One region of the Halomonas sp. N3-2A genome, then DNA from elsewhere that is predicted to be linked to it. Evidence: predicted binding sites of a transcription regulator. Region 1 holds the regulator's gene; the other holds the start of a gene.
The links. Region 1 encodes FNR, which switches genes on or off when oxygen is low (the NO sensors DNR and NnrR bind a similar motif). Its sites were predicted from a motif close to TTGATNTANATCAA; they were not measured.
Positions count from the first base shown of each region.

Region 1 (7,313 bases):
CACGCCGCATTATGCGCCAAAATATGATGTGGTCAGTTTGCTACAATTTTTCAGCACTGCCTTTAGCAGCAATGGGGTTAATTCCCCCCTGGCTCGCTGCGATTGGCATGTCGCTAAGCTCCCTGATTGTGGTAGGTAACGCGCTGCGTCTCACTCGCTGGCGTACCCCGCTTGCCCCTCAGATTGCCCTATCAACACCGGTGACGGCATGACGATTTTATACTTACTGATACCCCTTTCACTCACTCTTCTGGGCCTCGCAGTGTGGGCGTTTTTCTGGGCCGTGAAACACGACCAATTTGACGATTTGGAAGGCCCAGCCCACCGTATTCTATTCGACGATGATGAGAATGACCTGACTCCCGAGCAGCGTGCCGCGCGTAAAAAAAGCGGCTCTTCTTCTCAACATAACCAAGAGCCACCCGCATGAACCCGACGGGACTTGATTTACCGCCCCTGCTGGCCGCGTTTGTCTTTGGCTTAATGGGCGGCGCCCACTGTATCGGCATGTGTGGTGGCATTATGAGCGCGCTGACCTTTGCCGTACCGCCTAGCATGCGACACCCTGCCCGCATGGGTGGACTGCTGATTAGCTATAACGTGGGACGTATTCTCAGCTATATGGTGGCAGGTGCTATTGTTGCTGCACTTGGCACACTTATCTCACTTTCACCGTCTGCACGTATTGCGCTGCAGGCTTTCGCCGCATTGATGCTCATCTTAATGGCGCTTTATATCGCCAACTGGTGGAAAGGGCTGCTGAAAGTAGAAACGGTGGGAAAGCACCTTTGGCGTTATATAGAGCCAGTGGGAAGACGCCTGATGCCTGTCGTGCATCTTCCTCAAGCCTTCGCTCTAGGGACGCTGTGGGGCTGGCTGCCCTGTGGTCTGGTTTACTCCATGCTAGCCTGGAGCTTAGCGATTGCAGACCCACTCGATGGCGCGCTTCTAATGGGTGCTTTTGGCCTGGGTACACTCCCTGCCCTGCTGGCAACAGGACTTGCAGCACAGCAGTTAAGCCATTTAATTCGCCACCCTGCCACTCGCAGCGTCGCCGCACTGTCGATTATCAGTTTCGCCCTTTGGCAACTATGGACGCTTATCTCCCTAACAGCGCATTAGTCAGACCCTCCGATAGCTTGATATAGCTCAACGCATTCCAAGTGACACCAACGTAGCATGCCGAGAGAACACTGAGCGACGGCGCTCAGTCACTCCTTTTGTTTACTTCTCACTTCGGAGCGCTCGCCATGCCTGTTCATGCCACTGCTGCCTTCTCACCTACCAACAAGGAAGTGTCTGGGGCTAATGCCTGGGATGAAGCGCTACTGCGTCGCTATGACAAAAGTGGCCCACGTTACACATCCTACCCAACAGCTCTCGCGTTTCATGATCAGTTCAGCGCCGATGACTTTACTCAGGCGCTAGCGCGCAGTAACGAGAGCCACCGTCCGCTATCCCTGTATGTGCATGTGCCCTTTTGTCGAAAAATTTGCTTCTACTGTGCTTGCAATAAAATCGCAACGAAGAATACCGCCCTTGCAGAACCTTACCTTTCTCGGCTAGATCGGGAAATGGTGCTCACTGCCCGCCATTTAGACACTTCACGCCCGGTGCAACAGTTACACTGGGGCGGTGGTACGCCCACATTTCTAACCTTGGCACAGATGGGGGACCTGATTGACCGCCTAGATGCCCGTTTTGGTTTATCTAGCTCAGCCGATCGCGATTACGCTATTGAAATAGATCCTCGTGAAGCAGACGTATTTACGTTACGCCACCTACAGTCGCTCGGCTTTAATCGGCTAAGCCTTGGCGTACAGGATTTAAACCTGCAGGTACAAAAAGCTATCAACCGCGTACAACCCCGGGTGCTCACCGAAACGTTGATGGAAGAAGCACACCGTCTTGGCTTTCGCTCACTCAATCTTGATTTGATTTATGGGCTACCATTTCAAACCGAAAAAAGCTTTGCCGAGACGCTAAGTCAAGTCATCGAACTCAACCCGGCACGGCTGTCCGTCTTTAATTATGCGCACATGCCCACCCGCTTTGCGCCACAGCGACGCATTAACGAAACCGACCTCCCCAGCGCTGATGAAAAGCTGGCTATTCTGCATACCACCATAGAAATGCTGACTAACGCAGGCTATGTGCATATTGGCATGGATCACTTTGCACGACCTGACGATAGTCTAGCGATTGCACAGCGCAACGGCACACTACAACGCAATTTTCAGGGCTACTCTAGCCATGCACAGTGCGATTTAGTTGGCTTAGGCGTATCCGCTATATCACGGGTTGACGACGTTTACGCACAAAACCCGACCCAGCTTGGCCAATATGAAGCAGCCTTAGATCAAGGTAAGCTGGCAACCGTCAAAGGATTAAGGTTAAATAAGGACGACCTAATACGAAGAGACGTGATTGAACGGCTAATGTGCGACATGCACATTGATCTAGCGGCAGTTGGAAAGCGTTGGCACATCGATGCTAGTGATTATTTTTCCACCGCAATTGAGCAATTGAAGACAGCTGAGCAAGACGGCTTAATCACTCGCCATCGGCAAGTGATTAGCGCCACTCCCACTGGGCGGCTGCTGATTCGCCATTTGGCGATGGCCTTTGATGCTCGCCTAGCTGACCAGCCTACTAAACGCTACTCTAAGATTGTATAAGCTTCTTGAGACGTCTTGCCTCTGGGCCTATGATGGCTAACGAGAAAGGGAGAATGATATGCCACAACCCGCCAGCCAACGACGCTCACTGCTGCAAGAGGCGCGCTGTCAAACCTGTAGCCTAAGCTCGCTGTGTCTGCCGCTTGCCTTAGAGCTTGAGGATATGGGCCAGTTTGATGCCATCATTCGCCGCCGCGCACCGCTCAAAAAAGGCGAGCCCCTGTTTCGCCAGGGCGATCACTTCACCAGTGTGTATGCCGTCCGCTCAGGCAGCCTGAAACAGGTGACCAGCGAAGGGAACGGCAATGATCAGCTAACAAATTTCTACCTTCCCAGCGAACTAGTGGGATTGGACGGAATTGATGAAGAGCACTACCCCGGTAGCGTCATTGCACTGGAAACCACAACAGTATGTGAAATTCCATTTGATCGCTTGGACCTGCTTTCCGAAGAACTGCCCGAACTACGTGGCCAGCTTTATCGGAGCATGAGCAAAGAATTGCGGGATGACCGGCGCATGATGCGCTTGCTATCGCGCAAGACGGCCGATCAGCGACTAGCCAGCTTTTTAGTCACCCTATCAGACCGTTTTCGTCGACGTGGATACTCGCCTTATAGCTTCAGACTCTCCATGTCCCGCGCCGACATCGGCAATTACTTAGGCTTGGCGGTAGAAACGGTCAGCCGTATTCTTAGCCGCTTTCAACAGCAAGAGGTGGTGGCTGTTTCAGGGCGCGAGGTTAATATTTTAGATATGCGGCGCCTCATCACGCTAGCTGAAGAGGAAGAACAGTCGGCTAGTCCACGCTAAGCGCCTGAATACGCCCTTCCATCAACGCCGCTTGTTTGGCTTCAAGGCCAGCAAAGTCAAATAAACCGCGGTCTGCTAGCTGGGAAGGCGCTACATTGGTCACCGCTTTAAACATGCTTTCTAGGCGTCCTGGGTGTTTTTTATCCCACTCAGCCAACATATCTTTGACAACTTGACGCTGGAGATTGGGCTGAGAGCCACATAAGTTGCAGGGGATAATGGGGAATTCCATTAGTCGAGAAAACTCTGCAATATCAGCCTCTTTACAGTAGGCAAGAGGGCGAATAACAATATTCTTGCCATCGTCAGATAACAGCTTGGGAGGCATTGCTTTCAAAGTGCCACCAAAGAACATGTTAAGAAATAACGTTTCTAAAATATCTTCACGATGATGCCCTAGGGCAATTTTCGTTGCCCCAATTTCCTCGGCAAACCCATAGAGCGAGCCACGTCTTAGTCGTGAGCAGAGCGCGCAGGTCGTTTTTCCTTCCGGGGTTTTCTCTTTCACCACTGAGTAGGTGTCACGCTCTAGAATGTGGTATTCAACCCCCACTTTATCTAGGTACTGGGGCAACACATGCTCCGGAAAGCCTGGCTGTTTTTGATCCATATTGACGGCGACCAGAGAGAAATTAACCGGCGCGTTGCGCTGCAGGTTAAGCAGTATCTCCAGCATCGTATAGCTATCTTTGCCGCCAGACAGGCACACCATCACCTTGTCACCCTCACCAATCATTTGATAATCAATGATGGCGTTGCCAACCTCTCGCCGTAAGCGCTTTTGTAGCTTATTAAATTCACGCTTTTGTTTAGCGGCGTGATGCTCGGATGGTGTCTGTGCGCTATTAACAGCAGGGCTGTCAACAGAAACAGTATCAGGCGCTGCGGGGTCAAAATAGTCAGGTTGTAGCATGGTGTAGGCACTGCCGATGGTAGAAGAAGCAGCGGGCATTCTAACAAGACTCACCACGTCCACCCAAGATAAACCCGTGGATTCATCCCGTGAGAGTAGTACCGACTATCCCTGCTGGGCGATCTCGCGCTGCAAACGCAGATATAAAAGCGCGCTTGCGGTTGCATCCCCCAGCACTCCCATCCATTGAAGAGCGGGTATTTGCCAACGAGCGAGCGCTTCGGTTAGGCGGCCGCTCGTCTCACACTGTGGATGTAAGCGACGCAGTTGGCGATAGTGTAGCTTTCCAACATCGACCTGGGCATTGGGCAAACCAAATCCCAACCCGGCTTTAAACAAAAGATTTAGGTGTTCCACCGAGCGCCCTAACTGCCAACCAATTAGCGGCCGATTACCGATGAATTCCGCTAGCGCCCCAAGATGCTCAGCGTTAGGCGCCAGCACCGTATCCGTCGCATACAGCTGATGATGTCGCCGCAGCGCAGGGGCGTTGTTGTTCTGCTCTTCTGCCAGGGTAGCCACCCAGGCTCGGCTGGTCTGCACTCTCCCTGGGCTTAAGACAACAGCAGCGACGCTGACCACCGGCGCTTGGCCTGGGCTAACCTGGCAGGCAAGCGCCACCATTTCTTCCCCCATGTAAGGCTGAAACAGCCATGCGTAGGGGGAGTCTGCCCAGCGTCGACGGTCGCTTTCGCGCTGCATTAATGTACGCAGCGAGCCACTGAGCAGCGACATATGCCGGTCTAACAAGCGCATTCCGCTCACGAATACTCCAAATGATAACGATGGGAGAGCCGCTGCTTAAAATCTTTTACGATATGCAGCGCCTCACGCAACAGGTCACGCTCAAGGGACGAGAGTTCTTGCACCACCACACGGTTACTACGCTGCTGAGTCGACGCTTCCGCTGTCTGTAGCTGCTGTTTTAAACGTAGTTCGGTAAACAGTGCCAGCGCCTCGCCCAGGTCATCCGCAAAACGGCGATCAAGACGACCATCTTCTGCTAAAGCGTCCAGGCGATCTAAGGTGGAAGTAGCATTAATGCGTCGCTCGAGGGCCATTGTGCGCACCCCATGAACAATGGGGAAAATACCGCCTTTTTTAATATCGATCCCATGCTGGGGCTTTTTTAAGGAGCCAAATAGCGTTAGCGGTGTTGAGAAACGCAGTGCAGCGCGAGCAAAGTAGGACAGCAATAGCTCATCCCGTGAGCAGCGTTCAAACAGCTCTGCTCGCACGCTGTCTAGCAATTGCGGATTACCAGCCACACCATGGGCATCCAGCAAAATCGCCAGCTTCATTAGGCTATCGCCATCTCTTGCACTCACCCACTTAGCAATGTTGTTTTTCCATTGCGACACAGTGCCAACCCATTCAGGATTAGACACCATGATATTACCTGGGCAGGGTGGGTAGCCGAGCTGAATCAGCGTTTGGGTAAGCGCATTCATGTCTTCGGCAAGCGAAGGCCATTGGCTGTCATCGGCTAAAATCAAACCATTATCTTGATCTGTTTTAAGAATTTGTTCGCCGCGCCCTTCGCTACCCATCACCATTAGGCAACTTTGGGAGTGATACTGCTCAGGAATAACAAATGACCACGCTTTATTGATAATTCGGCCATTCAACGCGGCCAGTAGGTCCATGGCAAAACGTAGTTTGACCCCTTGCGCCATAAGCGCATTCACCAATTCTGGCGTGCGTTGGCTGGCAGCCGCCAATGCTTCTAAGCTATTCGCCTGCTCCACCTGCAGACTAACGACATAGCTACGGCTCGAAAAATAGCTAAGGACATCCGTTAGCTCCACCACCCCTTTCAGGGCGCCCTGTTCCATCACCACCACCCGCGTTACTTTATGCCGCGTCATCAGCACGAGCGCTTCAAATAAGTACTGATGGGGGGTAACGGTCACCAACGAGAAATGGGCCACATCCTCAACGGGCGCTGTATGCTCAAAGTTGTTCAGCACGACACCATTGAGCAAATCGGTTTTGGTGACAATGCCAAACTCACCCTGGGTTTTGACGAGCAAACTATCTGCATGACTATCGTTGAGCTGACGCACCGCGCTGGCAATATCTGTCGATGCATCCATGATAAGAGGTTCACGCATACATTCGCTGACTTTAGCCAACATAAAACCGGCCATGGTCACGCCGCCTTCGGCACGCTTTTCAGTCATTAACCGCGCTTTGTGAGATAGCGACTGTTTGAAGAAATTTTCGAAGTCAGGATGATGACGGCATAGTTTTATAAATAGCGCCTTCGGCATCACATAGCACAAGCATTCTTGCTCAGCCTGGAAGCGATAACGGCTTTTACCGTTCAGAATACTAATGGCACCAAACAGATCACCAGCCGTGTAGTGCCCAATCCGTGCACTGGACGCTGGCAGGGTAGGGTCCAGTTCAGCAACTTCGCCCTTGTGAATCAAAAATACCGATTCACCCGCTTGCCCCATCTCGATAATAATTTCATCACGATCAAAATAGGCGATGTCCATACCACGACGAACGTGGTCACGCCCTTCATCATCAATTAATGTGAAGGGCAATTGGGAAAGATCAACGTCAATCATGAGTGACCCCAGTTAATCGCGATGAAGAACACAATGGCTTAAGGTTTGATTGCTTTTTAACCAGCGCCTTTATTATACCTTTTGCTATACCGCTAACGTCGCAAAGACGTTTGTTTAGCGACCAAAGTAGCGACACGAACTAGCAAACTTGGCCACTTAATATACCACCTATTAAAAGTAGCAAACATTGCTTTTAAGCGACCCATAGACCATCGTCCTATCACCCAGACAGAAAAGCTAAAAAAAACTTTAAAAACAGGTATTTATTTTCAAAAACAAACATCAAAATACGTACTGAAAGCTTATTGATACCAAAGTCTGGGATTTATTTT
Region 1 covers NZ_CP022286.1:3,240,746-3,248,058, forward strand. The annotation lists gene CEK60_RS15135 (heavy metal translocating P-type ATPase) at 1-212, shown strand, start outside; gene ccoS (cbb3-type cytochrome oxidase assembly protein CcoS) at 209-430, shown strand; gene CEK60_RS15145 (sulfite exporter TauE/SafE family protein) at 427-1,122, shown strand; gene hemN (oxygen-independent coproporphyrinogen III oxidase) at 1,251-2,678, shown strand; gene fnr (fumarate/nitrate reduction transcriptional regulator Fnr) at 2,737-3,489, shown strand; gene ttcA (tRNA 2-thiocytidine(32) synthetase TtcA) at 3,476-4,441, opposite strand; gene CEK60_RS15165 (DNA polymerase III subunit epsilon) at 4,508-5,158, opposite strand; gene CEK60_RS15170 (putative nucleotidyltransferase substrate binding domain-containing protein) at 5,164-6,981, opposite strand.

Region 2 (7,313 bases), 1.0 Mb from region 1:
CAATGCGGTTTTTGTCGTGGACCGCCTTGGGGCCGTCCATGCTCACCGTGAGCCCAAAGCGATGGGCGTCGAAGAAAGCGATCTTTTCCTCGCTCAGTAGCGTGGCGTTGGTGGTTAACGTGAAATCTACTGCCTTACCAAGCCCATGAATGCGCGCCTCGGCCCAGTCCACCACCTGGCGGATCAAGGGCATGTTGCTGAGCGGCTCGCCGCCAAAGAAGACAATGTTGTAGCGATCCCGCTGCGGGGCTTCGCGCAGCATCATTTCGATAGAGGCCTGGGCGGTGGCCAGTTCCATCTTCTTGCCATCCCGGGGGTTATCCAAGTCTTCCTTGTAGCAGTAGCTGCAGCTAAGGTTGCAACCGGTGTTGACGTTGAGCACCACGGTAGAGAGCGGGAACTGCTCCACCTTTACGCTAGGATTATAAGCCTGGACAACACCATCGGTGATCAGCTTCAGCGCCTTGAGCTGTAGCAGCCGTTCCTGGATATCGTCGCTACTGACCTGATGTGTCAGGTGGCCCGGCAGCGCCCGGCTATCGAGCCCCTCTTCTCTTCCGGCCAGAGCCAGCAGCTCCTCGCTGAGGGCATCCGGGGCGAACAGGCTGGTGGTGGGGATATGGAACCACAACGGCTGGCCTTCTACTTCCATCCGGTGCAGGTTCTCGGGTATGGCTTGTAAAATTCCCATGGTGATCTCCTAGCGAAGCGGCGGGTTGTTCCAGCGTTGTACGGTAACGATCAGTTGGGCTTCGTCCTGTATCGCCTCCTGTCCTACCACACTGGCGGTCACCCGTAGGTTGCCCACGCTGTTGGCGTTGTACTGACGCAGCGGGTTGGGCCCAGCCCCGGCAGGTGAGAAGATCCCTGTGGCGGCGTCCAGTATGCCCGTAAACCTAGCATCCTCGTCGCGCTCGGCGATCTCGTCCCAGGGGGACACGCTCCAACGTACCGGTACCTGCCCCAGCGGGATGGTCTCATCAGCCCCGTCCAGATAGCCGGCGGCGGTGAAGACGCCACTCACTGGCGGAGTCTTATCGTTGCCGATGCGAGCAACTCCCAGCGCTGGACTTACCTCCAAACGATCTACCGTGCGATAGCCAGCCAGCAGCCTCTCAGCACTGATCTCGCCGATCTGCATAGCCAGCCAGCCGGGTGTGAGATCGGTGCTAGTCTCAACGTCCAGCACTAGGCGCATGTCGCTACGTTCGATCACCTTACGCACGGTGACGCCCTCCCCCAGACTGATCTCTCCTTCCCCAAGACCGTGGCCCAGCAGCACCAGTCGGCTACGCTCGCCGGCCTTGAGCGAGGCGGGCAGGCTGGCTAACACCGCAGGCTCGGCCGCTTCGTGAGGAATCATCTCCACCATCATCCCAAACGCTTCGTCATGGTCGTCGAAGATACGCCCGCTGGGGTGCGCGCCGGAGAGATCCAGCACCTGCTTGAGATCACGACCGTTGAGGTTCAGGTTGGCGCGCCACTCGTAGCCGGTATAAACGATGGCCTGGCCTTCGCCACTGAGCGGACGACCACTGGTGAAAGCACCGTCCAAGCTAAGCGAGTAGGCATCCTCGCCTTCAGCGGCGTTAATAGTCACGTCGGCATAAAAGTCGCCTTCTCCGGGCCAGTGCCCCCAGAGCTGCCAGTCGCCCTCAGGAGAGGTCTGTTCGGCCTGCTGCCATGACTCCCAGGCTTCATTTTCGAGACTTTGAGTCTCGGCCAGCCAGGGAGCGATCTCGTTCAGGGCGAGATCGAACCAGTCACGATCCCGTGCCATGGACTGGTACTCAATGGTCTGGAACTGGCCCACATGGAAGTGCACCAGTCTCTCCCACTCTTCCTGGGGACGGCGCTGCAGTTGGGCGCGGCCGCCAGTATGACAGCGGGCACACATCTCCTGGTAGCTGGGATGATCAAAGGACTCAATACGGTTGAGGCGTCGCTCAATCAGCTCACGCTGGGACGCGCTCTCTTCGGGCGCCAGACCGCGGGTATCGGCGAGGAACTTGACGATATCCCGGCGGGCCTCCTGGGGCAGCTCCAGGCCGTGCATAGTTTGCATGCGCGCGATCGTCATGTCCCAGCCTTCCGGGGTCTTACGCTGCGCACTAATACGGCTCCAGCTCTCGGGGCCACTTTGGGTCTGATGACAGGCTGAACAGTGCCTGTCGATAGCCTCGCTGCCGGCAGAGGCCAAGACAGTGCCCGTAGGCAGCAGCAGGGCTAAGCTACAGAGCCCTGTAGGAAGTACATGTCTCATCACGGGGAGTTCTCCACGCATTATTATTGTCGTGATGTTCACCTGCGGTTCTCTTCGCGGACGAACATCGAAGGTGTATGCCAGTCCCGTTCAACTTGCATTGACCGCGCCGACTATCAACAATTTCTTTTTATTCATATAGTTGAAGCAATTTACTTGTCTGAGTATTTTTAGATTTTCAATCAATCGACAGCAATCAGTGCCCCAACTTGCAACAGTTACGTATGGACTTGAAACACTTTGTCTCTTCAAATTTGATCATCGTTTACCGTGACGGCAGCCGAGGTTTTCGGACGACTCAGGTTTGAGACTTGGCGCTCAGGAAGGAATGGGATTATGGGGCGACTACAAAGACCGCTTGAGGCTATCAACCTGTGGTTGGGTGGGGGATGGCTCGCCAGGGGGGACGCGGTGGTAGCGAGCCATACCATAATTATCGCCTTGCTACGCTATGCTCTGCTGCTTAGGCTGTGTATCACCGGTCAGTAAGGTTGGGCGGTCAGCATCGAGCTCTGTCAGCGGTTCACAAGGTTCCAAGCTGTCACGGCAACGGGTCACTAAACGCTGGTACTCTTGAGTACCCTGCTGCTTCCAAGCAAATTCTTCATCGCTCAGCGCCCGCTTAACTTTGGCAGGTGCCCCCATCACCAATGACTGTGGCTCGCATTCAAACCCCGCTTTGACGAACGCGGCCGCCGCAACAATAGAGCGCTCCGCTATGTGGGCACCGTCCATCACTACAGCGTTCATACCAACCATGGCATCACGCCCAATCACGCAGCCATGCAAAACCGCGCCGTGGCCGATATGGCCATCCTTTTCGACCTTAGTGACGCAGCCCGGAAAACCGTGCATGACGCAGGTATCCTGCAGGTTCGACCCTTCTTCCAGCACCAGACGGCCGAAGTCACCACGCATCACCGCGCCGGGGCCAACGTAACAATTGGGGCCAACAATCACATCCCCGATGAGCACTGCGGTCGGGTGGACATAAGCGGTTGGGTGCACCACTGGCGTCACCCCTTCAAGTCGATAGTAAGGCATCACGTTCTCCGTTAGTTCGATTGGCCGTGGCGACGGCTTTGCACCACCACAAAGCGGTTGGCGACAAAGGCTTGATTACATAGCGAGGCATTGGCCGCCGGATTACCGCCTGTGGCGTGAAAGTCACTGAAAGCAGCCGACTGGTTGACGAATATCCCCCCATCCAGGTTCAACGAGAGCGGCGTCGCCACCTCCATCGCCAGCTCTTCTAACTGGTTGGCCACGGTCTCATCTGTCGTATAGCCACCGAGGGTTATCGCGCCTTTTTCCCGGATCACCTGACGCGCCAGTTCAATGCTATGCGCGGTGTTCTCAGTTGCGATAACAAAGCTGATGGGGCCGAAGCGTTCCTCGCTATAGGTAGCCTTCTGTGCTGCATCTACCTTGAGGATAAGCGGCGTGTGAATGCGGGCGTCAGGGAACTTAGCGTGCGCTCGCGACTCGCTATCCAACGCTATTTCGCCCAAGTCTCGGCACGCCTCAATGCGTGCTTGCGTCTCCCGCGACTGGAGGGCACCCAGCACCGTGCAGGCGCGGTCGTTGTCGCTCAGAAACTCTTGGACAGCTTTGGCTAGCGCTGCCGCCACATCGTCAAAACTTAACGGGCCATCTGCTGTTTCAATACCGTTTTTGGGTACATAAATGGCCTGAGGGGTCGTACACATCTGGCCGGAATAGAGGCTCAGCGAGAAAGCCAGGTTCGCTGTGACCGCTTTGAGATTTTCCACGCTGTCGATAATGACCGTGTTGACACCGGCTTTTTCAGCGAACACCTGAGCCTGAGTGGCGTTATCTATCAGCCAATCGCCAAAGGCATTGGAGCCGGTGAAATCGATCAGCTTGACCGCAGGATCAAGCGCCAGCGTTTTCGTCAGCGGTGCATCGACAGTGTCGGGTATCAGGCTAACCAGACAAGGGTCAAAGCCCGCTTCCTCCAGTACCTGTTGAACAACCCGTGCGGTCATTGCCACTGGCAGAATAGCGCCAGGATGCGGTTTAAGAATGACCGGGTTGCCTGTCGCCAGACTGGCAAACAAGCCGGGATAAGTGTTCCAGGTGGGAAAAGTAGAACAGGCCACCACCAACGAGATGCCGCGTGGCACGATGTGAAAACGCTTATCCATGACAATGGGATCATGCTTGCCCTGGGGCTTAACCCACTGTGCGGTAGCAGGAACCTGCGCCATGGCCTGCCAGGCATAGGCCACAGCTTCAAGGCCGCGATCCTGGGCATGCGGCCCACCCGCCTGAAACGCCATCAACGGCCCCTGGCCGCTGGTATGCATCACCGCCTGGGCGATCTCTGGGCTCATGGTATTTAGCCGTGACAGGATTTCCAGACATACCCCCACACGCGCCTCAGCCCCGGCATCCCGCCAGTCACGCATTGCCACTTGCATGGCCGCTATCAGCTCGTCAGGGTTTGGCTGGTCATAAGTAATGCCAAGTTCAAACCCATAGGGTGAGACTTCGCCACCCACCTGCTGGGTGCTGCCAACACTATTCAGCGCAAATGGTTGGTTGAGCAGTGACTCAAATTTCGATGGTGCCGCATTAACAGCGTCTTCAGGGTATTTCCGCATGCTTTCTGGATAGGGCGTCCAGAAATTACGCTTAGAAATGGCGTCGACAGCCTGGTCAAGAATGTCACGGTGAAGGTCAAACATCTGCTGCGCTGATTGCGTCATGGGGGCGCTCCTGCACTCACTTATTTTTTTGATACGCTATAGCAAAGAAGACTATCTTTCCCGTAACAAAACATCAAACGCTTTCCCTGGCGCCGCTTGCTTAAGAATTAGCCCACCACGATCAATAAACTCGATATATACGGGCTAAAGATCACTTTTCGGGCCAATTTCCCACCTTTCATACCATGGTCTAACAACTATCACTCACTCGCTATAAATACATACAAGCCATTGTTAACAAAACATAAATTATCAAAAACACCAATAAGCGACACACTAAAAACAATCAAACAATATTGATGTGTATCAAAATAAACCTATACTCGACAGATATTCATCCTGTGCGCCACAGGCCGAACTGAGGTAACAATGCCCACTACGCTCAAAATACCCCCACTCCTTGAGGGCGTTTTATGCATCACGCTGAATCGCCCAGAAGCACTGAATGCGCTAAATACGCAGCTTCTCGGCGAGCTCGCCGACACCTTGAGCAACGCGGATAGTAACGACAACGTTCGCGCCGTGGTGATTACCGGCAATGCAAAAGCATTTGCCGCCGGTGCGGATATTAACGAGATGGCTGAACGTGACTTGGTGGGCATGCTGGAAGATCCTCGCCAGCACCACTGGGCCACCATTACGCGTTTTCGCAAACCGATCATTGCCGCCGTCAATGGCTATGCCTTGGGCGGTGGCTGCGAGCTGGCTATGCATGCCGACATCATCATCGCCGGTGAAAACGCTCTGTTCGGCCAGCCAGAAATCAACCTGGGCATCATGCCCGGCGCTGGCGGCACACAACGTTTGCTAAGGGCGGTGGGCAAATCACTGGCCACCCAGATGGTGCTGACTGGCGAGCCAATTTCCGCTCGCCGTGCCCTCGAAGCTGGCCTGATTAGCGAAATTACCCAGCCCGAATTAACCCTAGAACGCGCCATGGCAATTGCAACACGCATTGCTTCCAAGGCACCGCTGGCAGTGCGCTTGGCGCGGGAATCGTTACACAAGGCGATGGATACCGACCTAGCCACCGGACTGCGCTTTGAACGCCATGCGTTCACCTTGCTAGCGGGCACCGCTGACCGCGAAGAGGGCATTCGCGCCTTCCAAGAAAAACGACCTGCCACTTTTCAAGGGCACTGACACAAGGATACTCCCCATGAGCCAAGCGCCCCTGCTTTACAGCGTGGAAGACGGCGTCGCCCGTATCACGCTGAACCGCCCCGACAGCCTGAACAGCTTCAATACTGACATGCATGCCGAGATGCGTAAGGCGCTAAAAGCCGTGCGTCAGGACGCAAGCGTTCGCGCTTTGTTACTGACCGGCAACGGCCGAGGCTTTTGTGCCGGTCAGGATCTTTCCGACCGCAGCGTCGCACCCGGCGAGCAAGCTCCCGACCTCGGTGAGTCGCTTGAGAAGCGCTACAACCCTATGCTGCGCGCCCTTAAAGACATGCCGTTCCCGACTATTTGTGCAGTGAACGGCGTGGCCGCAGGTGCCGGCGCCAACATCGCCCTGGCCTGCGACATCGTATTGGCCGCGCGTTCGGCAAGCTTTATTCAGGCCTTCTGTAAGATCGGCTTGATTCCAGACTCCGGCGGCACCTGGACACTGCCTAACTTGGTCGGCATGGCGCGCGCCAGAGGCCTAGCAATGCTGGGTGACAAGCTTCCCGCCGAGACCGCCGAGCAGTGGGGCATGATCTGGCGCTGCGTCGATGATGAGGCGCTACAGGAAGAAGCCATGAACATGGCTCGCCATTTGGCCACTCAACCGACGCGCGGCTTGGCACTGATCAAGCGCGCCCTGCACGCCAGCAGCGATAACAGCTTCAACGAACAGCTCGACCTGGAACGTGATCTGCAGCGCCTAGCCGGACGCACGGAAGATTACCGCGAAGGCGTCAGCGCCTTTATCGAGAAACGTCGCCCCACCTTCAAGGGAGAGTGAGATGTCAGCCCTCCCCACGTCCGCCGTTATTGGCGTGATCGGCGCAGGCGCCATGGGTGCCGGTATCGCTCAGGTTGCCGCTCAAGCTGGCCACTCGGTGGTCTTGCATGACAATCAACCGGGTGCCGCCAAAGCGGGCATTGATAACATTCGTCGTCAGCTGGAAAAGCGTGTTGCCAAGGGCAAGATGATCCAAGGGGATGTGGATAACATTATTGCTCGCCTGCAACCTGCCGATGCTATCGATGCCTTGGCCGACAGCCGTTTGGTTATCGAAGCTATCGTCGAAAATCTTGAAATCAAGCGTCAGGTATTCGCCCAATTGGAAGCGTTATGCTCAGCGGATACCCTGCTCGCCAGCAACACT
Region 2 covers NZ_CP022286.1:4,238,879-4,246,191, reverse strand. The annotation lists gene peaB (quinohemoprotein amine dehydrogenase maturation protein) at 1-691, opposite strand, end outside; gene peaA (quinohemoprotein amine dehydrogenase subunit alpha) at 701-2,263, opposite strand; gene paaY (phenylacetic acid degradation protein PaaY) at 2,708-3,307, opposite strand; gene paaN (phenylacetic acid degradation protein PaaN) at 3,319-4,995, opposite strand; gene paaF (2,3-dehydroadipyl-CoA hydratase PaaF) at 5,365-6,138, shown strand; gene paaG (2-(1,2-epoxy-1,2-dihydrophenyl)acetyl-CoA isomerase PaaG) at 6,155-6,946, shown strand; gene paaH (3-hydroxyacyl-CoA dehydrogenase PaaH) at 6,948-7,313, shown strand, end outside.
Region 2: paaF (2,3-dehydroadipyl-CoA hydratase PaaF) is a predicted target of FNR. The motif match lies at 5,292-5,305, and genes of this name have one in related genera.